2 regions of the Pectobacterium versatile genome follow, and region 1 is predicted to be linked to the other one. Evidence: predicted binding sites of a transcription regulator. Region 1 holds the regulator's gene; the other holds the start of a gene.
The links. The regulator PhoB, encoded in region 1, activates phosphate uptake and scavenging genes when phosphate is short. The targets are predictions, from matches to a motif close to CTGTCATAAAACTGNCNNAT.

Region 1 (15,457 bases):
TTCGGGAAAATCGGAAATTACAGGGCCTTAATCGTGCCCTTCGGCAGCACGGCAGCCACGAAATCACGTTTGATAACCACTTCATTGGTCTCGTTCAACGCAATCGCAATATAGCCAGTTTCGGACACTTTGGTTACGCGACCAACCAGACCACCGGTCGTTAATACTTCATCGCCCTTGCCGATAGAATCCATTAACTTTTTGTGTTCCTTGGCGCGTTTTTGCTGAGGACGCAGGATCATAAAGTAGAAAATCAGACCAAAAACGGCCAGCATAATAACCAGAGAGTACGGGCTTCCCTGAGCCGGAGCGCCAGTTGCAGCTACAGCATCGGAGATGAAAAGACTCATGTAAATATCCTCTTTTTTGTCAAAAGATAAGCTATCAAAAAGATAAGTTATCAACCTTATAATCGTAAAAACGCTTCACAGCAAAATACAATTCATAACAAAATACAATGCATAGCAAACGGGCTATCAGCTGCTTGCGGCAACGTCTTTTTCAGCAAGCGGCGGAATCGGTTTGCCTATGCGTTGGTAAAAATCCACCACAAAGTGCTCTAATTTACCCTCTTCAATGGCCTGACGTAAACCTGCCATTAAACGCTGATAATAACGCAAGTTATGAATGGTATTGAGTCGTGCTCCGAGTATTTCGTTGCAACGGTCAAGATGATGCAAGTAGGCGCGGCTATAATTGCGACACGTGTAGCAATCACAGTGTTCATCCAGCGAGCTGACGTCATCTTTATGCTTCGCATTACGGATTTTCACTACGCCATCCGTCACGAAGAGATGCCCGTTACGTGCGTTGCGCGTTGGCATCACGCAATCAAACATATCGACACCGCGGCGGACACCTTCAACCAAGTCTTCTGGTTTGCCAACGCCCATCAAATAGCGCGGTTTATCTTCTGGAATCTGCGGGCAAACGTGCTCCAGAATACGGTGCATATCTTCTTTTGGCTCACCGACAGCCAAACCGCCCACAGCGTACCCATCAAAGCCAATGTCTACCAGCCCTTTTACGGATACATCACGTAAATCTTCGTAAACACTTCCCTGAATAATACCGAACAGCGCATTTTTATTCTCCAGCTCATCAAAACGCTGACGGCTGCGTTTTGCCCAGCGCAGTGACATCTCCATAGAGCGCTTCGCGTAATCCCAATCAGCAGGGTACGGCGTACACTCATCAAAGATCATGACAATGTCGGAACCGAGATCGTGCTGAATCTCCATCGATTTTTCCGGGCTCAGGAAAATCGAATCCCCGTTGATCGGGTTACGGAAATGCACGCCCTGTTCGGTAATCTTGCGAATATCGCCGAGGCTGAACACCTGAAAACCGCCGGAATCCGTCAGAATCGGGCCGTGCCAGTTCATGAAATCGTGCAGATCGCCGTGCAGCTTCATGATTTCCTGACCGGGACGCAGCCACAGATGGAACGTATTGCCGAGCAAAATCTGTGCGCCAGTTTCTTTCACTTCTTCCGGCGTCATGCCTTTCACCGTGCCGTACGTCCCCACGGGCATAAAAGCTGGGGTTTCCACTACGCCACGTTCAAAAATCAATCTACCGCGTCGCGCACGGCCGTCCGTTGTTTGTAATTCGTACTTCACTTAGCCTCCGGCATCAGAAAAACAGTCTGATGGTAATGATGTATTAACGCCTGACAGAGCGTGGTCTGTGACGTTCCTATTATGTGGAAAGCGGGTTTATCCCACTTTTTCCTGTTCGGCCATCGGGTTGTGCGTAATAAACATCGCATCACCGTAGCTGAAAAAACGATATTGCTCTGCCACCGCCTGACGGTAAGCAGACATCGTGTTCTGGTAACCGGCAAAGGCCGACACCAGCATGATTAACGTCGATTCGGGTAAATGGAAATTGGTCACCAGCGCATCAATAATGCGGTAGTGATAGCCCGGATAGATGAAAATTTTGGTATCGCCGAAGAACGGTTCGATCGCCGCATTCTGGCTAGCCTGCGCGGCACTTTCCAGTGAACGTACCGAGGTGGTGCCAACAGCGATCACGCGGTTTCCCCGCGCTTTGCACGCCAGCACAGCATCAACGACGTCCTGCGGCACTTCGGCATATTCGGCGTGCATGATGTGATCTTCGATCGTATCGACGCGTACAGGCTGGAAAGTCCCCGCACCAACGTGCAGCGTAACGAAGGCCATCTCGATGCCCTTCTCACGCAGCGCAGCCAGCATCGGCTCATCAAAATGCAAGCCCGCCGTCGGTGCCGCTACGGCACCCGGACGCTGGCTATACACCGTCTGATAAAGCTCGCGGTCGGCGTCTTCATCAGGCCTGTCGATATAAGGCGGCAACGGCATGTGGCCGATATCATTCAGAATCGACAGGACATCGCGCGAGTCATCAAAATGCAGCTCAAATAGCGCATCGTGGCGAGCGGCCATCGTGGCCTTGACGCTTTCGTCATCGCCGAGCAGCAGTTCTGCGCCCGGCTTCGGCGCTTTTGACGCCCGAACGTGCGCCAGCACCCGATGTTCATCCAACACGCGCTCTACCAGCACTTCCAGTTTGCCGCCGCTGGCTTTACGGCCAAATAAACGAGCGGGAATCACGCGCGTATTGTTGAACACCAGCAGATCGCCGGGATTCAGTTTATTCAGCAAATCGGTAAACACACCGTGCGTCAGATTTCCCGTCGGCCCGTCCAGCGATAGCAGGCGGCAACCACTGCGTTCCGCTTGTGGATAATGGGCAATCAATGATTCAGGAAGTTCAAACGAAAAATCGGTAACACGCATGGCAATTCACTTAGCTGTAATACATTAAAAATGGGCGGCCTAGTCTAGAGCCGCAAGCGCATGGCTGCAAGAAATAAGCACACGGCAGGCGTAATGCATCACAGTCAAAGTCGGCGGTTTCCCACTTTGCCATGTAAGAGGGCGTGCACAATAAAAGAAGAAACGGATATACTATTCCAATGAATTTTCTCGCTCATCTCCATCTGGCCACGCTGGCCGACAGCTCCCTATTAGGTAATCTGATGGCGGATTTCGTGCGCGGCAACCCGCAGGACAGCTACGCTGACGAGATCGTCGCGGGTATTCGTCTGCATCGTCGTGTTGATTCACTGACCGACAGTCTGCCGGAAGTCAAACAGGCGCGTCAGTATTTCAGCGATGAATTCCGCCGCGTGTCGCCGATTACGCTAGATGTTCTGTGGGATCACTATCTTGCGCGTCACTGGCTACAGCTGGTGCCGGATACACCCTTGCAAACCTTTATTGACAGTGCGCAATCACAAATCGAGCCGCATCTGGCACTGACGCCTGAACGCTTTCAGAACCTGAATCGCTATCTGTGGCCGGAACGCTGGATGACGCGTTACGCAGAGCTGCCGTTTATCGCCGATGTGCTGCACAGAATGTCGGTACGCCGCCCGAAACTGGCCGCGCTGTCCGGCTCTTTTCAAGATATCGAGCAGCACTATCACCAATTTGAAACACTCTTCTGGCAGTTTTATCCACGGATGATGCAATTAGCGAAAGCGCAGCAGCTATAAGATCGCGATTTTTCCGTTTTTCTACGCGATATATACCCTAAATAATTCGAGTTGCGTGAAGGCGGCAAGCGCACGACAAATCGGTTTTAACCGATTTGAACAGCGCTAGCGCTGGCCCGAAGGGTGAGCTTCATTTATGAGGCTCATTAATCCCCAGGAGCTTACTCAAGTAAGTGACTGGGGTGAGTAAGAGTAGCCAACGCACAAGCAGCTTGAAGTATGACGGGTATTGTCCTTTCCATCAAAAGGGCTAATGTAGCCTCTTGAAAGGAAATAGCGATGAGTTCAATAGACAGAAGCTATCTCATTGATTGGTCTCTTTGCCTGTATTCACTCAGGCAGAATCCCTATACTGATCGCTGTTTTTTATATCATCCGATCATTAACCGCTATCTACAGGAGTAATTATGGTCCTGGTAACTCGTCAAGCCCCAGACTTCACCGCAGCTGCCGTTTTAGGCAGTGGCGAAATCGTCGAAAATTTCAACCTGAAGAAGCACATCAACGGTAAAGCTGCCGTGATCTTCTTCTGGCCGATGGACTTCACCTTCGTTTGTCCGTCAGAGCTGATTGCTTTCGATCACCGCTATGCCGAGTTCAAGAAACGCGGTGTAGAAGTGGTTGGCGTGTCCTTCGACTCCGAGTTTGTTCACAACGCATGGCGTAAAACCCCTGTGGACAAAGGCGGCATCGGCGAAGTGCAATACGCGATGGTTGCTGACATTAAGCGCGAAATCCAGAAGGCCTACGGCATTGAGCACCCAGAAGCCGGTGTTGCACTGCGTGGTTCTTTCCTGATCGACAAAAACGGCGTGGTTCGTCACCAGGTGGTGAACGATCTGCCGCTGGGTCGTAACATTGATGAAATGCTGCGTACCGTTGACGCCCTGCAATTCCACGAAGAGCACGGCGAAGTGTGCCCGGCGCAGTGGGAAAAAGGTAAATCAGGTATGGGCGCGTCACCAGACGGCGTAGCGAAATACCTGTCTGAGAACGCAGACAAGCTGTAATTCCTCATCCTGCCGACATGGTAATATTATGACCAAGCCAGTTGCTATGCAGCTGGCTTTTTCTTTACCTGCAATTTATCCCTCTGTTCTTCTTCATATCTCACTACATCTTCCCAGCGATATCTTAAATAATACAAAAGGTTGACTAGGGGCGCTAAATCCTTAGCCTTAAAGCCATATCGTGTTAATGCACGACAGATTCATTGGAATAGGAAGGAGAACGCATGCAACAAAATCTCGCGCTGTGGCTGAGAGAAGCTGGAATAGAACACGCTAGCATCATTGCGTTACTGATTGTTCTTGGGCTGATATTGCTCATTTCTGCCGTCATCCACCTGATTTTTCATCAGGTTGTGCTGAAAAGAATGGTACTGCGCTCGCTCAATAAGCCCGGAAAAACCGAGGGTCACGGGTGGAAACAGGCACTGACGCAACACAACTTGTTTAACCGGCTGGCCTTCTTACTCCAAGGGGTGATCCTGAATATTCAGGTCTTTGTGTGGCTTCCCTCGCAGAGTGAAACCCGTGAAGCGCTCATCATCTGTTCTCAAGTGTGGATCATGGTTTTTGCGCTGCTGTCCCTGTTTTCGCTCCTCGATGTTCTGCTCAACGTTTCCGCCCGAACCAAAGTCGCGGCCCAATTACCGCTGCGCGGTATCTTCCAGAGTCTGAAACTGATCGCCACCATTGTTATCAGCATTATGGTGGTGTCACTGCTCATCGGGAAATCGCCGCTGATTCTGATTAGTGGGTTAGGCGCAATGGCCGCCGTCCTGATGTTGGTGTTCAAAGATCCGATTATGGGATTGGTCGCGGGCATCCAACTCTCCGCCAACGACATGTTAACGCTGGGAGACTGGCTCGAAATGCCGAAATACGGCGCTGACGGGGCCGTTATCGATATCGGACTGACAACGGTAAAAGTGAGAAATTGGGACAATACCGTCACCACCATTCCCACCTACGCGTTAGTATCGGATTCTTTTAAGAACTGGCGTTCAATGTCGGAATCAGGGGGGCGGCGCATCAAGCGTAGTATCAATATCGATACCACCAGCGTGCATTTTATGACGGAAGACGAGCAGGCCCGATTGCTGCGCAGTAAGCTGCTGTCGCCTTATATTCAGAACAAGAAGAGCGAACTGGAGCAGCACAATGCACAGTCCGACTCGGACCTGACATCACCGCTGAACGGCCGTCGTCTGACGAATTTAGGCACGTTCCGCGCCTACCTTCAGGTATATCTACGTACCCATCCGGGTATTCATAAAGGAATGACGCTGATGGTGCGGCAGCTTGCGCCAACGTCAGAAGGGGTACCGCTGGAAATTTATGCGTTCACCAACACAACCGCCTGGGTCGATTACGAAAGCATTCAATCTGACATTTTCGACCATATCTTTGCGATCTTACCGGAATTCGATCTCCGCGTTCATCAAATACCAACCGGCCACGATATGCGGATCATGGCCCAGCAAATGACGGCTCCGAAAGCGTAATATCTCATGCAAAAGAACGAAAGCGGCTGACAAGCCTATTTACCGAATGAAAACGGGAGTGACGGAATAGAAGAGTAAAGCGTTTGCGCCAGGGACAAAAACGTCAGGAACGTTTTTGAACGTCGCTTGCGACGGCCCTGCAAGGGTGAATCTCAGGGATGAGATTCATATCTGCGCAATCCGAGCTTACATGGACGTACTTGCAGCGTCTTTACGATCTATCCGTTACTCCCGCTCTGCGGACTTTGTCAGCAACCTCGCTTCTTCTGATAGCAAGCGACTAGCTTAATTCTATGCCGCTACCGCGTTCTGACGCTTCTTCTTCCAGACATAGCCCACTAAAAGCAGCAATATCCAAATGATGCCGACATACAGCGACACGCGAGTGTCCGGGAAGTAGCCAATCAAACCAATGATGAAGAACAGGAAGACGATGCCGAACACGGAGGTCACGATGCCACCGCGCAGTGGGAATGCCAGCGCCTTCACTTCATCTGGGCTCAGACGGCGGCGGAATGCGATCTGAGAAAACAGAATCATGATCCACACCCACACCGTTGCAAAGGTTGCCAGTGAAGCAATCACCAGAAAAACTTTACCGGGCATAATGTAGTTCAGGTACACCGCCACCAGCAGCGCCATCATCATTACAACCACCGTGACCCACGGGATACCACGTTTGGAAAGGCGGCTAAACACCTTCGGTGCATGCCCCTGCTCCGCCATCCCGTGCAGCATACGGCCGACACCGAAGACATCGCTGTTAATCGCCGACAGCGACGCGGTAATCACGACAAAGTTCAGGATGCCTGCCGCCGCGGTAATCCCCATATGCTGGAACGTCAGCACGAACGGGCTCCCGTTGGTACCGACCTGATTCCACGGATAAATCGACATAATGACGAACAGCGTGCCGACATAGAACACCAGAATACGCCACGGCACAGAGTTAATCGCACGAGGGATAGACTTCTGCGGGTCTTTCGCCTCACCAGCCGTAATCCCGATAATCTCCACGCCGCCATACGCAAACATCACTAGTTGCAGCGACAGAATCATCCCCATGACGCCGTTACTGAAGAACCCGCCATTGCTCCAGAGGTTGTGGATACCAGTCGGCTCCCCCCCGTTGCCAATACCCCAGATGATGATGCCGATCCCGGCCGCGATCATGATGATAATCGTGGCCACTTTGAAGAAAGAGAGCCAAAACTCCAGTTCACCAAAGGCTTTCACATTCATCAGGTTAATGGCACCAATGATGAGTACCACGCTCAGAACCCACACCCAGTGCGGCACGGCAGGGAACCAGACGCCCATGTAGATGCCAAATGCAGTCACATCGGCAATGGCGACAATCAGCATCTCAAAGCAGTAAGTCCAGCCGGTGATATACCCCGCCAATGGCCCGAGATAATCCTGCGCATAGCGGGAAAAGGAGCTGGACTGCGGGTTATGCACCGACATTTCGCCCAGTGCGCGCATGATGATATATGCGACAACCCCACCGATCAGATAAGCCAGTAATACACTGGGGCCAGCCATTTGGATCGCACTCGCGGAACCATAAAACAGACCGGTTCCGATCGCCGAGCCAAGGGCGATAAAGCGGATATGCCGCGTGCTTAACCCACGCTTGAGCTTAGAGGATGGTTGTTCCATTGATAAGCAACCCTGTCTTATATAAGGAGAACATTACAAAAAGAAAAACCACAGGCAAAGACCTGTGGTGCAGAAACCCAACGTTGTGCTGGAGCAGTACGCTATCCCTACCGCCCCAGTGCAATCAGGCATGAACGATATTATTGATGTACCGTAACTTCCTGACGACCACAAAGTCTGTCGTAAATCACCGCAACCAATAAAATCAGCAGTGACGGTGGCAGCCAGGCCAACCCTTGCTCGCTCAGCGGCAGGTTGAGGCTCCACTCTGGCAACAGCGTTTTGAAGGCCGACGATTTTATACCATCAATCATGCCAAATAACAGACTGACTAACATGACGGGGGCCACAATACGTGAAGCGCTATTCCACCAACGCAGCGTAAAGCTCAATAAAACCAGAATGATACACGGTGGATAAATCGCCGTCAGTACAGGAATGGAAAGTTGAATCAGATGGCTCAGGCCCAGATTAGACACCACCATCGAGAACGTTCCCAGCACAAACACCAGCGTGCGGTAAGACAACGGCAGGTATTGTGCAAAGAACTCAGCACAGGCACAGGTTAGCCCCACCGCCGTTACCAGACACGCGATGAAGATTAACAACGCCAGGAAGCTGCTTCCCATGTTGCCGAACGTGTGTTGCACATAGGCATGGAGAATTTCAGCACCGTTTTGCGCCTGCGGCACCAGTTCACCACTGACAGAACCGAGCTGGAACAGGCTCAGATAGACCAGTGTAAGACCGATGCCCGCAATTAACCCAGCCCATACGGTATAACGCGTCAGCAGCACGGAGCTGGTCACCCCACGCGAGCGCGCCGCATTAACGATCACGATACCAAAGACCATTGCGCCCAGCGTATCCATCGTCAGATAGCCGTTGACGAAACCATTAGAGAACGGCAGTTGCTCATACGTTTCTGTCGCCGGGATAGGTGAACCGGCAGGCCACAGCACCGCCGCAATACCCAGTACCGCCAGAGCAATAATCTTTAACGGTGCCAGCACGTGGCCGACCGTATCCAGCAGTTTGCCGGGATACAGGGAAATCGCGATCACAATGGCAAAATAAATCAGGCTATAAATCAGCAGCGGAGAGGCTCCGTTGCCGACTAAAGGCGCCAGACCGACTTCAAACGACACGGTTGCCGTGCGCGGCGTTGCGAACAGTGGCCCAACAGCCAGATAGCACACGGTCGCCAGAACCACACCGGCCTTTTTACCAATCGGCGAGCTCAGCGCGTCAACGCCACCGCCAACCCGGGCAAGGGCGATCACGGTCAACACTGGTAGACCCACCGCCGTCAGCAGAAAGCCGAGTGCTGCGGTCCAAACGTGCTCTCCCGCCTGCAATCCCACCATTGGCGGGAAAATAATATTTCCTGCCCCCACGAACAAAGCAAAGGTCATAAAACCTAATGCCACGATATCTTTGGAAGTTAAACGATGACTCATAGTTATGTCGTGTTGCCTGTATCAAATCGATAAAAAGAAAACGGTGCCGTTTATCGCCGCCAGAAACCATTCGCAAACGGGTAACCCGAAGAATGAGCCAACGCTCTGACGACGCGAAAGATGGCGGTCATATACTCTAAATAATTCGAGTTTCAGGACAAAACGTTAACGTTTTGAACAGCGCTTGCGCTGACCCCAAAGGGGTGAGGCCACAAGGCCAAATAACGCGGCAAGCGAAGCAATCCCGATGAGCTTACTCAGGTAAGTGATTCGGGTGGCTGAACGCGGCCAACGCACATGCAACTTGAAATATGACGAGTATAGAGGAGTTATTTTTTGCACAGCCATATTGGGTGCTAAGTAAAACGTTTATAGCGTAAAAAGACAAGTGGAGATCAAAAAACCAGAGTATCTGGCCTAACTATGCCAAAAAATAAGAATATAAATTGGTTTATCCTGATTTGCATAACACATGATTTGCGCATTTATCGATATTTCATTGCAATAAAACTGACAAAAACCGGCATAAAATGCGTTGTTCGATCATAAAAAAAACATATTTCACAAAATCGTCGCGAACGGAAAGCTGGATAACAGCCACAAAAAAGGCCGGATCGTGTGATCCAGCCTCTGTATATCTGTGGCAGAGATAGCGCTATCTCATCGGTATCACCACACGCGATTGGCGATATCCACGACAAGTTTCAGCTTATTCCACTGCTGCTCTTCCGTCAGGCTGTTGCCCTCCTCCGTTGAAGCAAAGCCACACTGCGGGCTCAGGCAAATTTGGTTGAGATTGACATATTTTGCCGCTTCCGCGATACGTGCCTGTACCACCTCAGCCTCTTCCAGTTCACCGTTCTTCGTGGTGATCAGCCCCAGCACCACCTGCTGATGGCCTGGCTTCACAAAACGCAGCGGCTCAAACCCACCCGCTCTCTCGGTATCATATTCCAGGAAGAACGCATCAACATTCACTTCACCGAACAGAATTTCTGCCACAGGCTCGTACCCGCCTTCAGAAATCCAGGTCGAACGGAAATTACCGCGACAAACGTGTAAACCGATCACCAGATCCGCAGGTTTATCAGCCAGCGCTTTGTTCAGCACGTCAGCATAGGTCCGCGCCAGTTGTGCTGGATCTTCACCACGTTCACGAATCTGGCGTTTTTGATCGTCAGAGCACAGGTAGGCCCACACGGTGTCATCCAGTTGCAGGAAGCGGCAACCTGCATCATAAAATGCGTGGATCGCATCGCGCCAGGTTTGTGCCAAATCGTCGAAATAGTCAGCCAGATCGGGATAAACCGTCGCATCAATCGCTTTCCGCCCGCCACGGAAATGCATCACGCTAGGACTTGGAATCGTCATTTTCGCGACGGCATCGCCAGAAATGCTGTTCAGGTAGCGGAAATGATCGAGCATCGGGTGCTGAGGATTAAAACCGACTTTGTCCACAACGCGAATCGCATGGGATTTGGTCTGAATACCGTTGAATTGAATACCATGATCGGCTTCGTAGCGCTCCACGCCGTGCAAATCGGCAAAGAAGTCGAAGTGCCACCAGGCACGGCGCAGTTCACCATCCGTCACAACCTGCAAGCCCGCTTCACGCTGCTTTTCTACCACCCGCAGAATCTCGCGATCTTCAATGCTACGCAGCGCAGCATCATCAATCTCGCCTGCCTGATGCTGAAGACGTGCTTCCTTAATCGCTGCCGGACGCAAGAAACTGCCGACGGTATCGGCACGGAAAGGGGATAAGGTGTTCGCCATATGTCGCTCCTGACATGTTGCCAGTACTGCTCTTCAGGAAAGAAGCGTACTGACAGATAGTTTCAATATGAAATATTTGCCCAGAGGGATAATTACATTTAATTTTATTTAGCCATCTGGACGTCTAAATTTAAAACTATCCTGTCACGTGGCGAATCACAGGGCAATGGAAGAATTTTCACGTAACATGAAGAAAGTTCACGTGACGTGAAAATGTCGCCAACTCTTGATGGAAAGAGGAATTATTCCGGCAGGCCAATCAGCTGGCTCGCCTGACGACGCGTTTCTTCCGGCAGTGGCAAATAGCCATCCTGATTCACCAGCGCTTGCCCCGTTTCAGACAGCACACGCGCTAAAAATGCCGCCGTCAGCGCTTCCAGCGGTTGGCTGGGCGCTTTGTTCACATAGATATAGAGATAACGGGTGTAGGGATACAAACCGCTACGGATATTCTCAGTCGAGGGGTAAATGTAGTCGGAGCCTTGTGCGGCTAACGGCAGCATTCTCACGCCGCTGGTACGAAAACCCACGCTGGCATAGCCGATGGCATCGGTTGACGCCGCAACGGCCTGCACAACGGACGCCGAACCTGGCAATTCATTAACCTGAGGAAGGAAATCGCCACGGCATAGCGCCTTTTGCTTAAAGAACCCATAGGTTCCCGACGCAGAGTTTCGCCCATAGCGCAGTAGCGTGCGTTTTTCCCAACTGCCATGCAGGCCAAGATCGCCCCACTGTTTGATCGGCTGGTGGTTACCGCAGCGCTGCGTAATCGAAAAGATTGCGTCCAGCTGCGATAAGTTCAGCCCAGGCAGTGGGTTATCCTGATTGACCAGCACGACCAGCGCATCCATTGCCACCGGCACCGCCAGCGGCGGGTAACCATAATGCTGGACGAACGCCTCAATTTCGCTGGCCTTCATCGCTCTGCTCATCGGTCCAAGCTGCGCGGCTCCCGATGCCAGAGACGTCGGCGCAGAGGACGAACCGGCGGCCTGAATCTGTAAATTCACGTTCGGGTAATGCTGGCTGAAATCCGCCGCCCAAAAGGCCATCAGGTTAGCCAGCGTATCCGAGCCCGCGCTGGAGAGGTTACCTGCCAACATCTGGCGAGGTTGCGCGTAGCACAACGCGCTGAGCAGCAGTAAAAAAGCGCCCGCAATACGAGTGGCGGATGTCATGGATAGCGTTTTCCGTCAGGCTGAAGGTTTCACTGTATTTTCAGCCAGAGAGGCAGGGACAATCAACCGATTCGGCAACGTAAAGACAAAACGTGAGCCCAGCCCATCCTCACTCATGATCTCCAGACGGGAATCATGATGGCTAAGCGCATGCTTAACAATCGCCAGCCCCAGTCCGCTGCCACCCGTCTGTCGTGAACGCGCCTTATCCACCCGATAAAAACGTTCCGTCAGGCGCGGCAAGTGCTCGGCCGCAATCCCCGGCCCGTTATCGCTGACCTGAAATTGTGCGCCCTGTGGGATCTTCTGCCAGCAGACTTCGATACGCGTTCCCGCTGGCGTATGGTTGACCGCGTTATACACCAGATTGGATACCGCACTGCGCAGCTGTTCTTCATTACCAAACACGCGGAGGCTTTCGTTCACACGAAAAACGATCTCATGTCGCCCCTGACTCAGCGTCTGCGCTTCACGCTGCAATACCCGCAGCATCAATGGAATATCGACTTTTTCATTCAGATCAATTGCCGTCGCCGCCTCAATACGGGACAAGGTCAGCAACTGTTTGACCAGCCCATCCATGCGCCGGGTCTGCTCCTGCATGGTGTTCAGCGCCTTCCCTCGCAGGGCCGCATCCAGCGTTTCTTCCTGCATCATTTCCAGATAGCCCTGCAACACCGTCAGCGGCGTACGCAGTTCATGGCTCACGTTGGCAAAAAAGTTACGTCTGGCGCCTTCAAGCTGGTGCATTTGCGTAATATCACGCACCACCATCAGTAGCTGCCCTTCGGAATAGGGCATGACGCGGAATTCAACATGGTGAGAATTATTCAACTGTAGCGTGAGAGGACGGCTAAAATCCTGTCCTTTCATGTAATTCGTGAATTCGGGATAGCGTAATAAGTTGAGGATATTCTGACCGTTATCCTCCGGCCAGCGGAAACTCAGCAGGTGCTGCGCCAGATGATTACACCAGAAGATCGTTCCTTCTTCGGTAGTGATCACCACGGCATCAGGCAAGGATTCGGCACCGCTGCGAAACCGTTTGATCAGGAGCGCCAGCTCACGGCGTCGACGTCGGTTACGCAACTGCATCTGATAGAGCCCGTAGAACAGCGGTTCCCAGCTCCAGCGGCCGGGCGGTGGCGTCATGCTGCGGTCAACCCACAGCCAATAAGAGAGTTTTAGCTGGTTATAAAAATTCCAGCACAGTAGGCCTAATACCGCGACCAGCAGAAACCAGGGCAGATAGCCAAAAATCAGCCCCAGCAGTAAAGCGGGCAAACAAAAAAAAGCCAGCTCCAATGCCAGCCTTTTCCAGGATAAACGTTCTAGCACGTTAATATTTCTCCGGTTACGATCACCTCAGTAACGCGTTGAAAAACGGTAGCCCGTTCCCCGAACGGTTTGCACCATTTTGTCATGTCCGCTGGTTTCCAGCGCTTTACGCAGGCGACGAATATGGACGTCGACAGTACGATCTTCAACATAAACGTTAGTGCCCCAAACGTGATTCAGCAACTGTTCCCGGCTATAAACACGTTCAGGATGCGTCATAAAGAAATGCAGCAGTTTAAATTCCGTCGGCCCCATGTCCAACGCGTGCTCTTCGGTCGTCACGCGGTGAGAGGAAGGGTCGAGGCTCAGGCCACGCATTTCAATCACTTCTTCCACCGCCATCGGTGAAATTCGGCGCATCACGGCTTTGATACGCGCCACCAATTCTTTGGGTGAAAACGGTTTGGTAATGTAATCATCCGCCCCCACTTCAAGCCCGCGCACGCGGTCTTCTTCTTCGCCACGCGCGGTCAACATCATCACCGGGATATCACGCGTCAGCGCCTCGCGCTTCATATGCTTAATGAATTGCAGGCCTGACCCGCCTGGCAGCATCCAGTCCAATAACACCAGTTCCGGGAATGGCTCCGACAGTTGCGTCACCGCGCTGTCATAGTCTTCAGCTTCAACGGGTTGATAACCATTTTGTTCCAGTACAAAGCAGACCATTTCACGAATTGGTGCTTCATCTTCCACGACTAATATGCGTTTTGCCATTGTTAATCCTGTCGTTAATCATCGTCGCTGTTAGCAGGCGGAGGCATTATGCGTCAGTTTTATGACAGATTTATGAAAAACGCACGGACCGCTCTGCACGATTGTTACAGCGCGTACATCCGATTTTTCGAGCCGCTTTCCAAACTCCTGATTCCACCGCGACAGCCACCGTCCCTGCTATATATAATCATGGCATTACGATGACAAAGCACCATGGCGACGACACACCCTTTCACATAATAAATAATGACAACGTCATCCACCGCCACGCGGCATGAATATCGAGAGAACACGATGCGCATTATCCACACCGCCGATTGGCATTTAGGGCAATATTTTTATACCAAAAGCCGCGCTGCTGAACATCAGGCTTTTCTGCACTGGCTTATCGCTCAGGTGGAACAACATCAGGTCGATGCTATTATAGTCGCAGGCGATATTTTTGATAACGGCTCGCCCCCCAGCTACGCGCGGGAAATGTATTATAGCTTCGTGGTAGAACTACAGCGCACGGGCTGCCAGCTCGTTATTCTCGGCGGCAACCACGATTCTGTCGCGATGCTAAACGAATCCCGCGAGCTGCTGGCCTGCCTGAACACGCAAGTGATTGCCTGCGCCAGCGACGATCCCGCCCAGCAAGTGCTCCTGCTGGAAAACCGTCAGCGGCAGCCCGGCGCTCTGCTCTGCGCGATTCCGTTTTTACGTCCGCGTGATGTCTTAACCAGCAAAGCCGGACAATCCGGGGATGAAAAACAGCTGGCGCTTCAGGAAGCGATTACCGCGCACTACCAGCAGTGTTACCAACTGGCTTGCCAAAAACGTGACGAACTAGGCCTGCCGCTGCCGATTATTGCAACCGGACACCTGACGACAATTGGCGCGACCGCCTCAGAATCCGTGCGCGATATCTATATTGGTACGCTCGATGCCTTCCCGGCTCAGGCTTTTCCTCCTGCGGATTATATCGCGCTCGGCCATATTCACCGCCCGCAGCGCGTGACGCAAAGCGAGCACATTCGCTACAGCGGTTCACCCATTCCGCTGAGTTTTGATGAACTCAACAGCGAGAAGTCCGTTTGTCTGGTGAGTTTTGCACCAGACACGCCAGCACAAGTAGAAACACTGCCGATTCCCATGACTCAGCCGATGCAGCTGATTAAAGGTAGCCTGAGTGATATTGAACAACAGCTGGCCACCTTCCAGAACTATCAGGGCGAGAAACCCGTGTGGTTGGATATCGAGATCAACACGCAGGATTATCTGAGCG
Region 2 (15,457 bases), 1.3 Mb from region 1:
ATGATTATCGATTCTCTTAATCTTGAAGATATCAGCGTTGATGAAATAGAAACGGACGCCCCGCTTTTTGGCGAAGGCCTTGGTCTGGATTCTATCGATGCACTTGAGCTGGGATTAGCGGTAAAAAACCGTTATGGCGTTGTGCTTTCTGCGGAAAGTGAAGAGGTACGCCAGCACTTCTTTTCCGTTGCAACCCTTGCAGCTTTTATCAACACTCAGCGCGCTGTGAGTGCCTGATAGTAAAATAAAATGAGTTGATGATGGATAAAAACGAAATTTATCAGGAAATTACAGGCTTACTGGTCAAGCTGTTTGAACTGGATGCTGATGATATCAAACCTGAATCCCGCCTCTATGAAGATCTTGAGTTAGATAGCATCGATGCGGTGGATATGGTGGTTCACCTGCAAAAACGCATCGGGCGCAAAATATCGCCGGAAATTTTTAAATCTGTGCGCACGGTACAGGATGTGGTCGATGCGGTAGAAAACCTGCTCCGTGAAGGTTAATGAGCCCGCCAAGTGATGCGTGTGCTGATACGTAGTCTGAACATTTTAATGACGCTCGCCTGGCCTTTCCTGGCCTGGTTTAGCATCACGCACCCTGAACATCGCTGGTTACTCGCGGTACTGGCGCTGATGTGTGTTCTGCGTTTCGCTACGTTGCGTGATGAAAAAAATTTATTTGAAAACAATGTATTCAAAGGAACGGCTCTGTGGCTGGCTGCGGCCGGGGTTGTGCTTTCCGTTGCCAGTTTATTACTGCGTGATGGCGGTTGGTTGTTGTGGTATCCCGTGGCGGTAAACAGCGTCATGTTGATGCTTTTTGGTGGCTCACTTTATAGCGGTATGCCGCTTGTAGAGCGCCTTGCCCGCCTTCAGGAACCAGAGCTTCCTGCTCAGGCTATTTCCTATACGCGTCGCGTGACGAAAGTCTGGTGTTGGTTTTTTATTTTTAACGGCAGTATCGCCGTGCTGACCTGCCTTGTCGGCAATCTTTATTGGTGGACGTTATGGAATGGCGTGATCAGCTATGTGCTTATGGGGTTGTTGATGGGGGGAGAGTGGTTGATACGCCAGCGTCTGAGGAAGCGCGTATGAACGGGTTCACTGTCCGCACCATCAATGACTGGCTGACGGGGAATGATTCCCCTCAGCGCATTGTTGCCAGTAATGGTGCCAGTACGTTCACGCTGGGGTCGTTGAAAGCGCAGGTGGTTGCGCTCTGCCAGCAGCTAAGCCTGCGGCATGAAACGCGTTGGGCGCTGTGTTTTGAAGACAGCTACCGCTTCACTATCGGGCTTCTGGCTGCTCTGCATGCGGGAAAAACGCCAGTCATTCCCGGCCACTGCCGCCAATCTGTATTAGAAGAACAGGCGGATGAGTTTGACGGGGTGTTGACGGATGTATCCCTGCATTTGGATTGCCCTGTGTTTGCCCTGACAGCGGAGACGGAGAGCGTCGCTGATGCCGTGTTGCCCCCCATACCGGATGATGCCTGTGTGGTGTTGTTCACGTCAGGCTCCACCGGGAAGCCGCGTCAGATTGTTAAACCGGTACGCTGTCTGGATGAAGAGTCGCGTTGGTTGGCGGATCGCTGGGGCGCGCATTTGCAAGGCTGTGATGTGATCGCTTCCGTCACCCACCAGCATTTATATGGGCTGACGTTTCGCATCTGGCTGCCTATGGCGCTGGGGCTGCGCTTTGATAGCCGCCAACTGCTCTATACCGAACAGCTTACTTCCCAGCATCGCCAGCGGCGTTACGTGTTTATCAGCAGCCCGGCATTCTTACGCCGCCTTGATCGCGCGCTTTCTGCCCCCGAGTGTTCGTTGATTGTCTCTGCTGGGGGAACCTTGCCCTGGCTACATGCCGAAGCGGCAGCCGAGTGGTTTATGCAGCCCATCAATGAGATATACGGCAGTACCGAAACGGGCGTTTTAGCATGGCGCTCGCGTGAGACGGATACCGTGCCGTGGCAGCTCTTCCCCGGCGTGTCGCTGAGGCGTGATGAACAAGATAACTGGTGTGCGCAGTCGGCGCTGATCCCACACGCTCTGGGGCACAAGCTGGACGATCGATTGGCGTTCGATGACGCGGGCCATTTTCAGCTGTGCGGCCGACACGACCGCGTAGTGAAGATCGAAGATAAGCGCATCTCGCTAAGCGAGATAGAACGGCGTTTACTCGATTTGCCCGATATTGCTGATGCGGTTGCGCTTCAGGTGACGCGCCCGGAGCGTAGCGGCATTGGCGTGGTGCTGGTGTTGAATACCCCCGATAAGGCCGATGACTTACCGAATTTGAAACGCCAATGGCGGCATGAATTGCAAAAATGGCTGGAGCCGTTAGCGATGCCGCGTTTCTGGCGCGTTGTCGACGTTATCCCCCACAATAGCCAGAGTAAACGTGCCTGGCCGCAGATACAGGAATTGTTTCATGTTGCCCGTTGAGCTTGTCCGGCACGATGTAAAAAAGACGGATGAAACGTCTCATGTTGAATTGATGCTACAGGCTGACCCTGAACTGTTCTGGTTCAAGGGGCACTTTACGGGTCAGCCGCTACTGCCCGGTGTGGCACAGCTGGATTGGGTCATGCATTACGCAACGACGGTGCTGGCGCAAGGATGGACGTTCTTGTCCATTGAGAACATTAAATTCCAGCAGCCGATTTTGCCCGGTAGAACGTTGCGTCTGGTGCTGACATGGCACGCCGGAAAACAGCAACTGACCTTTAGCTACACCATTCTGGAGGGTGAGACTGAGCGCACGGCCAGCAGCGGGAAAATAAAGCTCACACCGATGATGGAAGATCGCCCATGTCAGTAAATGGCGCATTCTCGCCCTGCGTGGTGATCCCTTGTTATAACCACGGCGCCATGATGGCGTCGGTGCTGGCGCGCTTGGCACCGCTAGCGCTGCCCGTTTTCATTGTTGATGACGGAAGCGATGCGGCAACGCAACAGATTCTCACCCAACTGGCCGCAGAAAATGACGGCGTGACGTTGATTCGTTTGGCACATAACAGCGGGAAAGGTGCGGCGGTGATTCGTGGCATCGACGACGCGGCGCAGGCCGGGTTTAGTCATGCCTTACAGGTTGATGCCGACGGGCAGCATCAGATTGAAGATGCGCCGCTTCTGCTGGATGAGGCGAAAACGCACCCGCATTGCCTGATTTCCGGGCGACCGCGTTACGATGCCTCTGTGCCGAAATCACGCCTTTACGGGCGCTATGTCACCCACGTCTGGGTTTGGATTGAAACGCTATCCTTCTCCATCAAGGACAGTATGTGCGGTTTCCGTGTCTACCCAGTTGCGGCCACGGTATCTCTTCTCTCCCGAAAGTCTCTCGGTCACCGTATGGATTTCGATACGGAAATTATGGTGCGTCTGTATTGGGCGGGAACGCCTAGCCGCTTTATTGAAACGGCGGTGACGTATCCAGAAAACGGCCTGTCTCATTTCGATGCGCTGCACGATAACCTGCGGATTTCCTGGATGCATACCCGCCTGTTTTTCGGCATGCTTCCGCGCATTCCCGTGCTGCTAATGTGGCAGCGTCAGCAACACTGGGCTGGCGTGTCGGAGCGCAAAGGCCTGCTCGGTATGCGGTTCATGCTGGCGGTATATCAACGGTTAGGACGCGGGGTGTTTACGCTGTTTCTCTGGCCTGTTATTGCGTTTTACTGGCTGACGGGCCGTACCGCGCGTCAGGCGTCTCAGTCATGGTTGCGGCGAATCGGAGGGTATGCGCGTCAGCACGAGATCCCGCTGCCTAAACCGCTCAACAGCTATCACCATTTCCTCCGTTTTGGTCAGTCAATGCTGGATAAAATCGCCAGCTGGCGCGGCGATCTACACTGGGGCCGCGATATTGATTTTGCCCCCGGCGCGCGGGAAACCATTGAGCACAACAGACAAAAAGGACAACTGATTCTGGCCTCACACCTTGGCGATATCGAGGTGTGCCGGGCGCTGGCGCAGCAGGTGAGCGGGCTGGTGATTAACGCGCTGGTGTTTACTGAAAACTCTCAGCGTTTCAAGCAGGTGCTGGAAGAGATTGCCCCGCAGGCCGGTGTGAACCTTATCCCTGTCAGCGACATCGGGCCGGATACCGCAATCATGCTGCAAGAAAAGCTGGATGCCGGTGAATGGGTGGCGATTGTCGGCGATCGCACGGCGGTCAATCGTCAGCGCGGCGGTGTGCGACGCGTGGTGTGGAGCCCATTTTTGGGAAAAAATGCGCCTTTTCCTCAAGGGCCTTTTGTTCTGGCTGCGGCACTGCGTTGCCCCGTATTGCTGATGTTTGTCATTCGCGAGCAGAAAAAGCTGCGCGTCTACTGCGAGCCCTTTGCCGATAGCATTGTGTTACCGCGTCCAACCCGACAGCAGGCCTTACAGCAGGTCGTCGATCGCTATGCCGAACGGCTGGCGCACTATGCGCTGAAATCCCCGCTCGACTGGTTTAATTTTTTTGATTTCTGGAGCTTGCCTGATGATGACGGCCGAGCCGCTGGGAAAAAGGAGTAAGGGTGCTAAACGATTCCCGCTTAAGCCATGAAGTTGAACTGACGGTATCTTTCCATGACTGCGATCCGATGGGCGTGGTATGGCATGGCAACTATTTTCGTTTTTTTGAAGTGGCGCGCGAGGCGCTGCTTAGCAAATTTAACTACGGCTATCGCGAAATGCAGGCCTCTGGCTATGTATGGCCGGTGGTCGATACGCGGGTGAAATACCGTGCGGCGCTGACTTACGAGCAGCGTATACGCATTCGCGCCACTATTGAGGAAGTCGAGAATCGTTTGCGTATCGCCTACCAGATTTTCGATGCTGAAAGCGGCCAACGTGCCACGACCGGCTATACGATTCAGGTCGCGGTACAGGAAGGATGCCGCGAGCTGAGTTTTGTTTCTCCCCCCATTTTGTTTGAGCGCCTTGGAGTGACGCCATGATACGACTGATTGTCGCGGTTTTTGTGCTGTTGAGCGGTATGGCGCAGGCCGTTACGCTGGATGATTTACAACAACGGTTCAGTAGCCAGCCTGTTGTGCGGGCTGATTTCACCCAACTGCGTGAAATAAAGGGGATGGCAAAGCCGCTGAAGTCCGGTGGGCAGCTGTTAATCGCGCAGGATAAAGGGCTGTGGTGGCATCAGGCCACGCCGTTTCCGCTGACGATGGTGTTGGACGAAACACGGATGGTTCAGGTAATGAATGGGCAAGCGCCGCAGATCGTTACGGCGGAAAGCAATCCACAGATGTTTCAGTTTAACCACCTGTTACGTGCCTTGTTTCAGGCCGATCGTCACGTATTAGAACAGAATTTTTCCATCGATTTTACCGATCTCGGTCAGCAGCAGTGGAGACTGGTGCTGACGCCCAAAACGTCGCCGTTAGATAAACTGTTCAACACCATTACGCTGAACGGCGGTGAATTTCTTGACGGCATTGCGCTGGATGACCGCCAAGGCGACATGACCCGAATTACGCTGAGCAATCAGCGGATCGAACCCCGGATGTTGAGTGATGATGAGCAACAGCGTTTCGTTTTCTGACGGCATTCGTCGCGCAGCGCGGGTTTGGATTGGCTGCTGTGTTGTGCTGATCGCGGCGCTGGCGCTGCTGCTACCGAAGGCGCAGATCAACAGTAGTGTATTGGCTCTGTTGCCTAAGCAATCGATGGGCGCACTTCCCCCGGAGCTACAGCAAGGCTTTATGCAGCGTCTCGATCGGCAGATGGTGTGGCTAGTGACGCCGGGCAAGCAGGCGGACCCCGCGGTAGCGGATTGGTGGCTGAAGCACCTGCGTGCGCTTCCCGATCTACAGCAGGTTAATGGCCCTATTGATGCCGAACAGCAGCAGCGATGGGGGAAATTCGTTTTTGAACATCGCAATGGTCTGGTCGATCCCGTCACGCGCGCGCGGCTGGAGAATGGTGGTGCGGCGCAGGCCGATTGGGTGCTGGCACAGCTTTATTCCGCGTTTGCTGGCGTGAGCGGTAAAGAGTTAAATCACGACCCTTTGATGCTGGTGCGCGGTTCCCAACTGGCGTTGCAGCAAAATGCCAGTCAGTTGGGGTTGTCGCAAGGTTGGTTAACGACAAAAGATGCAGAAGGCCGCATCTGGTACTTTCTGCACGGTGAGCTTAGCGCTGGCTCGTTTGACATGGCGCGTAACCAGCAACTGGTTGATAAATTAGATGCCCTTGAACGCGATCTCAAGGCCGCATTCCCTGATGCCGACGTGCTCACTCGCGGGACAGTACTGTTCAGTAACTATGCCAGCCAACAAGCCAGACAGGATGTCTCTACCCTTGGCGTCGCCACCGTAGCGGGCGTTCTGTTGCTGATCTTCTTTGTGTTTCGTTCACCGCGCCCGCTCTTGCTATGTGGATTATCGGTCGGCATCGGTGCGCTGGCAGGCACGGTATTTACGCTGCTGCTGTTCGGTGAACTGCATTTGATGACGCTGGTCATGAGTATCAGCATCGTCGGGATTTCAGCGGATTATACGCTCTATTATTTGACCGAACGGATGGTCCACGGCGGCCATGTTTCCGCGATGGAAAGCCTGAAAAAAGTGCTGCCCGCGCTTCTGCTCGCGCTGGGAACGGCGGTGGTGGCTTACTTGATTATGGCGCTGGCACCGTTCCCCGGCTTACAGCAGCTGGCGGTGTTCGCCGCAACCGGGCTGACCGCCTCCTGCCTGACCGTGGTGTGCTGGTATCCTTTTCTGGTTAAGGGACTGCCGGTCAGGCCCGTTCCCGCTATGGTGCTGATGGGGCGCTGGCTGGCTGCATGGCGGCGCCAACGTGGCGTGCGTTTGGGGATCCCGCTGGCGCTGCTGGTGCTTTCTGTCGTGGGGCTGCTGCGGCTGGAGGTCAATGATGATATCTCTCAGCTACAGGCGTTGCCGCAGGATTTGATGCAGCAAGAGCGGCAGTTGACGGCATTAACGGGACAGAGTGCCGATCAAACCTGGTTTGTCGTCTACGGTGATAGTGCTGAGGAGACATTGCTGCGTCTGGAACAGCTCGCGCCTAAACTGCGTGACGCGCAGCAACAGGCATGGCTAAAGCAGTTCCGGTTACTGCCGCTTTCTTCTCAGGCTCAGCAACAGCGCGATAGTCAGCTTATTGCGTCTGCCGCACCAGCGGTTATCGAGCGTCTTAAAGACACGGGCGTTGATGTGGCGATGCCGGATGTGCAACCGATGCCGGTCACACCGGAGCGCTGGCTCGATAGCCCGATCAGTGAAGGGTGGCGACTGCTGTGGTTGACGTTACCTAATGGGAAAAGCGGTGTTCTGGTTCCGGTAAGTGGCGTGAGCGATAGCGCCGCGCTGGGACAGATGGCCAAAACGTTGCCGGGCGTGGAATGGATCGACAGAAAAGGGACATTCGATGCCCTGTTCGGTTTCTATCGCGTCATGCTGGGATGGTTGTTGATGGCAGCGCTGGCGGTGATTGCGCTGAGCTACGTGATTCGTCTTGGGCTGCGCCGTGGATTAGTCAATGTGGTGCCGTCGGTGCTGTCGCTGGGCGGCGGACTGGCGGTGCTGGCGTTGAGCGGTCATTCGCTGAACCTGTTCTCATTGTTGGCGCTGGTTCTGGTGCTGGGCATCGGCATCAATTACACGCTGTTTTTCAGTAACCCACGCGGTACACCGATGACCTCGCTGCTGGCGGTGACGCTGGCGATGTGCGTTGCCCTGCTGACGCTGGGTATGTTGGTTTTCAGCAGCACTCAGGCCATCAGCAGCTTCGGGATTGTGCTTTGTAGCGGTATTTTTATCGCCTTCTTGCTGGCGCCTCTGGCGTTGCCTGATTCAAAAGGGAAACGAAAATGACATTATTGCGACGTGGGCTTCTGCTTATTGGTGTGCTGCTGCTAAGCAGCTGTGCCAGCAAACAGCATGATGATAACCGCCCACAGGCGTGGCTCAAACCGGGTGTGAAAGTCACGCTACCCGCACCAGCCATTACCCCGTCGGTCAACGAACAGCAGCTATTGACGGGCACCTTTGACGGTAAGCAGCAATCGCTGCTGGTAATGCTGAATGCCGATGATAAGCAGCTTTCTCTGGTCGGGCTTTCCTCTATCGGTATTCGTCTGTTTAAGGTCACCTACGATGCGCAGGGCGTTCATACTGAACAGTCCATCGTCCTGCCGCAGTTGCCACCAGCCAGTCAGGTTCTGGCGGATATCATGCTGAGCCACTGGCCGATCGCCGTGTGGCAGACGCAGCTACCAGCGGGGTGGACGCTGAAAGATAGCGAGGATAAGAGACAACTGCGTGACGATCGCGGCACGCTAATTACTGAAATTCGCTATATGACGCGGAATAACCAGCGCGTGCCGATGAGCGTTCAGCAATTCGTCTTTGGTTATCACATCGTGATTCAACATCTGGATAGTTAGCATGATTTACATTAACGCCGTCGGGGCGCTGAATGCGCTGGGCAATAATCTGGATGAGATTGCCGACAACCTTGCTAGCGGTCATGCGCCGGGCATGCGCCCTGATACCGGATGGCTGCTGCACGATAAACCCTGTTGGACAGGGAAGGTGGATGCGGAATTACCGGTTATCCCTGTAGAATTGGCGGCGCATAACAGCCGTAATAACCAGCTATTGCTCGCCGCCCTGGAGCAAATTCGGCCTCAGGTTGACGCGGCTATCGCGCAGTTTGGCTCCGACCGGGTAGCGGTGATTTTGGGCACCAGCACCTCAGGGTTGGATGAGGCCGATCGTTACGTCAGCGAAAATATTTCCACTTATCACTATGCGCAGCAGGAACTTGGCGATCCTTCCCGATTTCTGGCTGCCTATCTGAAGTTAAATGGACCCGCTTACACCATATCAACCGCTTGCTCTTCCAGCGCCAGAGCGCTGATCAGCGGTAAACGATTGATTGATGCCGGGCTGGTGGATGTCGCTATCGTTGGCGGCGCGGATACGCTGAGCCGTATGCCGCTAAATGGCTTTGATAGCCTTGAATCGCTATCTTCAACGCGCTGCCAGCCGTTCAGCGAAGAACGTAATGGGATCACCATCGGTGAAGGCGTTGCGCTTATGCTGATCGGGCCGCAGCCCGATCGCGTGGCGGTATTGGGTGTCGGAGAATCATCAGATGCTTACCATATGTCAGCACCACACCCAGAAGGCGAAGGGGCAATTCGCGCGATAACTATGGCGTTGTCGCAAGCGGGATTGCAGCCCGAGGATGTGGGCTATATCAATTTACACGGTACCGCCACGCGTCTGAATGACCAGATTGAAGCCAATGTGGTTCACGCCGTTTTTGGCGATAGTGTGCCTTGTAGCTCAACCAAACACCTTACCGGCCATACGCTGGGAGCGGCGGGGATTAGTGAAGCCGCGATCTGCTGGCTGCTGCTGACGCGGGATCTTCCTTTGCCCGCGCAAGATTTCTCACGCAGTCATCCCGATGCCTCACTGCCATCATGCGGCTTGCTCCGTGAGCCAGCTCCGCTGACCCGCCCGGTCATTCTGTCTAATTCTTTTGCGTTTGGTGGCAACAATACGTGTCTGATCCTGGGGACGAATCATGAGTGAGTATCTGGCTGCGGCAGCTTATCTGCCCCATTCAGCCCCTATGGTGCTGGTGGACGAGGTGATCCATGTTGATGATGAACACGCGCACTGCCGTGTGGCAGTCAGCCGCGAGAGCATTTTGGCACCATTTCTGAATGCGCAGGGACATCTGCCAGCCTGGTTTGGTATCGAAATTATTGCTCAAACGATCGGGGTCTGGTCTGGCTGGCACGGGCATCAGAGCAGTGGTCTGGAAGAGAAGCCGCGTCCCGGCATGTTGCTGGGCGGGCGGGGTTATCGCTGTAAACAGGATAGTTTTCCTGCTGGCTCCCTGCTTGATGTGACCGTTACCCTGCTGATGCGTGACGATAAAATTGGTAGCTTTGAGGGTGAGATCGCGATAGCTAGGGAGACGTATGCCTCTGGCCGGTTGAACACCTATCAGCCTGACGAACATGAGTTAAAAGCACTTTTAGAACAGGGAAAGCTATTATGACAACCGGAAGAACGACGATGACAACCGGGAAAACTATTATGAAAACCGGGAAAACAGGCATGACGCGCTCTGTGTTAGTGACCGGTGCTAGTAAGGGGATTGGTCGAGCCATTGCGCTGCGTCTGGCGGCGGATGGTTTTACCGTGGTGGTGCATTATCACCGTGATGAAAACGGGGCGCAGGAAACCTTACGCCAGATTACGGCACAACACGGTTCCGGTCGTATCGTCAGCTTCGATATTGCCGATCGGGAAACGTGTCGCACCGTGATCGAACAGGATATTGAGGCGCATGGTGCTTACTATGGCGTGGTCAGTAATGCGGGGATCACCTGTGACGGTGCTTTTCCCGCCCTCGACGAGCAGGCGTGGGATAGCGTCATTCACACCAATCTCGATAGCTTCTATAACGTGATTCATCCCTGTGTGATGCCGATGATCGGCCTGCGTAAAGGCGGACGAATTATCACGCTGTCTTCTGTTTCCGGGATCATGGGGAATCGGGGGCAGGTCAACTACAGTGCAGCAAAAGCGGGCATTATCGGCGCAACGAAAGCGCTGGCTATCGAACTGGCGAAGCGAAAAATCACCGTTAACTGCATCGCTCCCGGTTTGATTGATACTGGCATGATTCAAATGGAGCCCGTCGCCGTTGAAGAAGCCATGAAGATGATTCCCATGAAACGCATGGGGCAGGCGGAAGAAGTCGCAGGGCTGGCGAGTTATCTTATGTCCGATATCGCGAGTTATGTCACGCGTCAGGTCATTTCTATTAATGGAGGGATGCTGTGATGCGTCGTGTCGTGGTAACGGGAATGGGTGGTGTCACCGCGTTCGGTGAATCCTGGGAAAGCGTCTCGGACGGGTTGCGTGCGGGTCGCAATGCGATACGTAAGATGCCCGAATGGCAGGTTTATGATGGCCTGAATACGCAGTTGGGCTCGCCGATTGATCACTTCAGTTTGCCAGAACACTACACGCGTAAACGCATCCGTTCGATGGGGCGCGTGTCTCTGATGGCAACCCGAGCAACCGAGCTGGCGCTGGAACAGGCTGGGTTGATTGGTCATCCGGTGCTGACTAACGGAGAAACCGGCATTGCTTACGGCTCCTCAACGGGCAGCACGGGGCCGGTGAGCGAATTCGCCACCATGCTGACAGAAAAGCACACCAATAATATTACCGGTACGACCTATGTGCAGATGATGCCGCATACCACCGCGGTGAATGCTGGCCTGTTTTTCGGGCTGCGCGGCCGTGTGATTCCGACATCCAGCGCCTGTACGTCAGGAAGTCAGGCGATTGGCTACGCTTGGGAAGCGATTCGTCATGGTTATCAGACGGTTATGGTGGCGGGCGGTGCGGAAGAGTTGTGTCCGTCAGAAGCGGCGGTGTTTGATACGCTGTTCGCCACCAGCCAACGCAACGATGCGCCAGAAACGACGCCGTCTCCTTTTGACACCAGCCGTGACGGTCTGGTTATTGGGGAAGGTGCGGGGACGTTAGTGCTGGAAGAACTTGAGCATGCTCTGGCACGCGGTGCGACGATTTATGCCGAACTGGTTGGGTTTTACACCAACTGTGATGCGGCACATATTACGCAACCCCAGCGTGAAACCATGCAGATTTGCATTGAAGGATCGCTGCGCTGCGCGGGTTTGCAACCCGGCGATGTGGGTTATATCAGCGCACACGGTACCGCAACCGATCGGGGCGATGTCGCGGAGAGTCAGGCTACCGCCGCCGTGTTTGGTAACGCCACACCGATTTCGTCGCTGAAAAGCTATTTCGGCCATACGCTGGGCGCCTGTGGTGCGCTTGAAGCGTGGATGAGTATTGAAATGATGCGTGAAGGGTGGTTTGCACCGACGCTTAATTTACGGCAACCTGCGGAAGACTGTGGCGAGCTGGATTATATCATGGGTGAGCCACGCCATATTGAGACGGATTATATCCAGTCTAATAACTTCGCCTTTGGCGGCATCAATACGTCGCTGATTTTCCGTCGTTGGCAATAATGGATTGAGAACGTTAACGGGTTCATGATGAATAACAAACAACAATATCTGGATATCGCTGAAGGGAAGGGTGAAAAAGCGCCTTCAACGATGGTGGCTTTCTCCTCACGAGAGATGAACTATCCACTGTTGGAGAGCTTGTTAGAGGCGCAGTCATTTTTCACCGAAGGCGAAATAAGCTATACCGAGCAGGAACAGGGCGGATTCTTTTATACCTGTCGTCATCACGATCGCGAGCTGACCTTTTATCTTGAGGTATCGGAACGCGATCCCGAGAATAGCATCACGCCGATACATTCAACCGATGAGATTTCGCCGGAGCTGCTGGCGCAGGCTAATGCGGCAACGCAGGAAGTGATGGTTGAGTGTATTTTTGGCCCCAATCCGCTGGAAGATTACGTTCATCAACTCCGCTTATTAAGCGCCGTGGTGCCGGATTTTCTCCTGGGTATCGATATTTCCGCTGCCGGTAACGTGTTTACCCGTGAATGGCTGAATTTTCAGTTGGAAGATGATGTCCTGCCGGAAATTGAATCGCTGTATACCATTCATGCCGTGTACGACACCGAGAACGATCCGCCAACGACATTCTGGTTCCACTCGCATGGTCTGGCGCGATGCGGCCTGACGGAGGCTGAATTAGTTATTCCTGAAACGCTGAGTTCGTATTATGGCATCCCGGATTTATTCCGAAGCTTTGTTAATAATGCTATTCAAAATCAGCAGATTACCTTTAATGAGCCGATTCTGTGCGGGCAAACGGACAGCGGCTATGAATATCTGGTGGCGTTGCCGTTTGAAGAAGGGCTACGGCATGTGAATCAATCCACACCGATTGATCAACTGCGGCCTCTGGAAGAGATGCACTACGATCTGGAAGGAACGCCGGAAGGCGTGTTTCTGGGCGATCGCGCCGATCGGGATGACGTGCATCAGGAGCCTTCCTGCATGCTGTTTCGTACCAACGAGGAAAATCCGGTACTGCAAACGTTCTTTAAAGGGTTTGATGAGCAGAATGCCATCATGTTCTGGCGCACGAACGCGGAAACGGCAGAAATGTCACGTAAAGCGCAGCTGCGCTGGCGTTATTTCGTCAACATGTTTAAAAATTATCATGTGAATGACGAACCGGCTAAGCCCGGTTTTTTAGCTAAACTACTCAAAAAATCACCTAAACCCGTCGAAAGTGAATGGCGCTTTATGGTGAAGTTTGGCATTCCTCATGGCGAAGCGGGAGAAGAGCGTGAACACATGTGGTTTGTGCCCGAAAAAATCGACGACGCGGTCGTCACGGGGACATTAATCAATCATCCGTTCTACGTTGAGGATATGCAGGAAGGCGGTGTGTATTCTATTGATATATCGTGGGTAACCGACTGGGCGATTTATTATCAGGGCGATAGCTATAAGCCTGATACGATTTACAAATTGCTTAGCCATAGCCAGACTCACTGACCGATCTCCTCTACCAGTCAGAACGCCTGTTCTGGCTGGTGATGCCTGAATTTTCCTGCATCCTGCGTCATTGTCATAAAACTGTCATATTGCGTACATTTTACTGTCACCAAACTGTCCTATTTTTCCTCCTGCGAACTACACTCTGATTTGATAACTCTGATAGATAACGACGTTACGTCGACACGTTTGAGTATCCCACAGGAGGGATTATGAAACCGATGCGTACCACTCTTGCCAGTGTTGTTGCGGCAACCCTTTCTCTGACGGCATTTTCTGCTTTAGCTGCTGCTAACCTCACCGGTGCCGGTGCGACATTCCCTGCGCCTGTTTATGCCAAATGGGCTGACTCCTATCAAAAAGAAACCGGTAATAAAGTTAACTATCAAGGCATCGGTTCTTCTGGCGGTGTAAAACAGATTATCGCTAAAACGGTCGATTTCGGTGCTTCTGACGCCCCTCTGGCTGACGACAAATTAGCACAGGATGGTTTATTCCAGTTCCCAACCGTTATCGGTGGCGTGGTGCTGGCAGTGAACGTTCCTGGTATCAAATCTGGCGATTTAACGCTGGATGGTAAAACGCTGGGTGATATCTACCTGGGTAACATCAAAAAATGGAACGACCCAGCAATCACTAAACTGAACCCGAATGCCAAGCTGCCGGATCAGGACATTGCTGTGGTTCGTCGTGCTGACGGCTCTGGTACGTCTTTCGTGTTCACCAGCTATCTGGCAAAAGTGAACCCAGAGTGGAAAGAGAAGATTGGCGCAGGTTCTACCGTGAACTGGCCAACCGGTCTGGGCGGTAAAGGTAACGATGGTATCGCGGCGTTCGTACAACGTCTGCCTGGTTCTATCGGTTACGTAGAATACGCGTATGCCAAGCAGAACAACCTGGCTTACACCAAACTGATTTCTGCCGATGGCAAAGCGGTTAGCCCGACTGGCGCTAGCTTCAGCAACGCGGCTAAAGAGATCGACTGGAGCAAGTCTTTCGCTCAGGATCTGACTAACCAGAAAGGCGCTGATGCATGGCCGATCACCTCAACCACGTTCATCCTGGTTCACACCAAACAGGAAAAACCTGAGCAGGGCGCTGAAGTGTTGAAATTCTTCGACTGGGCGTTCAAGAAAGGCGGCGAGCAAGCTGAAGCGCTGGATTACGCCACACTGCCAAAAGAAGTGGTTGAGCAAATCCGTGCTGCCTGGAAAACCCAGGTAAAAGACAGCAGCGGTAAAGCACTGTACTAATTATTGTATCGACACGTCGTGTTGATAATCAGAGCGTGATGAGGTTGTCAGGTTCTGGGAAATACGTAGTGGAATAACACGTCGTATCGGGGCGGAGAGGTGATAGTAACCTCTCTGCCTTCAATAGCTTATCAAATGTAGTTAAAACGAGAAGAGAGACGTATGGCGGAGTACAAGCCAACTATCAAAGCCCCGGGAAAATATGGCGATATCCTCTTCAGCGCGCTGGTAAAACTGGCGGCGCTGGTCACGCTACTGCTATTGGGTGGCATCATTGTTTCCCTGATTGTGGCGTCCTGGCCTAGCATCGAGAAGTTCGGTTTTGCCTTCTTGTGGACGAAAGAGTGGGATGCGCCCGCAGAGCAGTTTGGTGCACTGGTTCCGATTTACGGCACCATCGTTACCTCACTGATTGCACTGATTATTGCGATTCCGATTAGCTTCGGGATTGCGCTATTTCTGACAGAACTGGCACCAGCCTGGTTGAAGCGTCCGCTTGGCGTGGCAATTGAATTGCTGGCGGCCATACCGAGTATTGTCTACGGCATGTGGGGGCTGTTCATTTTCGCTCCGCTGTTTGCCAAATACTTCCAACAACCGGTAGGCAACGTCCTGTCCGGTATTCCTATTGTTGGCTCGCTGTTCTCCGGCCCGGCATTCGGGATCGGTATTCTG

Region 2: a site for PhoB is predicted at 13,600-13,619, ahead of pstS (phosphate ABC transporter substrate-binding protein PstS). Genes of this name have one in related genera too.

What each region holds. Positions count from the first base shown of each region.
Region 1 is NZ_CP034276.1:1,308,956-1,324,412, reverse strand. It holds gene yajC (preprotein translocase subunit YajC) at 18-350, opposite strand; gene tgt (tRNA guanosine(34) transglycosylase Tgt) at 477-1,622, opposite strand; gene queA (tRNA preQ1(34) S-adenosylmethionine ribosyltransferase-isomerase QueA) at 1,719-2,786, opposite strand; gene EIP93_RS05930 (acyl carrier protein phosphodiesterase) at 2,966-3,547, shown strand; gene EIP93_RS05925 (peroxiredoxin C) at 3,955-4,557, shown strand; gene EIP93_RS05920 (mechanosensitive ion channel family protein) at 4,782-6,056, shown strand; gene proY (proline-specific permease ProY) at 6,348-7,718, opposite strand; gene brnQ (branched-chain amino acid transport system II carrier protein) at 7,859-9,178, opposite strand; gene EIP93_RS05905 (cobalamin-independent methionine synthase II family protein) at 9,848-10,954, opposite strand; gene EIP93_RS05900 (PstS family phosphate ABC transporter substrate-binding protein) at 11,197-12,135, opposite strand; gene phoR (phosphate regulon sensor histidine kinase PhoR) at 12,151-13,473, opposite strand; gene phoB (phosphate response regulator transcription factor PhoB) at 13,501-14,190, opposite strand; gene sbcD (exonuclease subunit SbcD) at 14,485-15,457, shown strand, end outside.
Region 2 is NZ_CP034276.1:4,961,155-4,976,611, reverse strand. It holds gene EIP93_RS22525 (phosphopantetheine-binding protein) at 1-237, shown strand, start outside; gene EIP93_RS22520 (acyl carrier protein) at 261-509, shown strand; gene EIP93_RS22515 (COG4648 family protein) at 525-1,100, shown strand; gene EIP93_RS22510 (AMP-binding protein) at 1,097-2,452, shown strand; gene EIP93_RS22505 (ApeI family dehydratase) at 2,439-2,828, shown strand; gene EIP93_RS22500 (glycosyltransferase family 2 protein) at 2,819-4,531, shown strand; gene EIP93_RS22495 (acyl-CoA thioesterase) at 4,534-4,956, shown strand; gene EIP93_RS22490 (LolA family protein) at 4,953-5,558, shown strand; gene EIP93_RS22485 (MMPL family transporter) at 5,530-7,851, shown strand; gene EIP93_RS22480 (DUF3261 domain-containing protein) at 7,848-8,423, shown strand; gene EIP93_RS22475 (beta-ketoacyl-[acyl-carrier-protein] synthase family protein) at 8,425-9,582, shown strand; gene EIP93_RS22470 (hotdog family protein) at 9,575-10,057, shown strand; gene EIP93_RS22465 (3-ketoacyl-ACP reductase FabG2) at 10,117-10,848, shown strand; gene EIP93_RS22460 (beta-ketoacyl-ACP synthase) at 10,848-12,074, shown strand; gene EIP93_RS22455 (DUF4026 domain-containing protein) at 12,102-13,529, shown strand; gene pstS (phosphate ABC transporter substrate-binding protein PstS) at 13,742-14,782, shown strand; gene pstC (phosphate ABC transporter permease PstC) at 14,945-15,457, shown strand, end outside.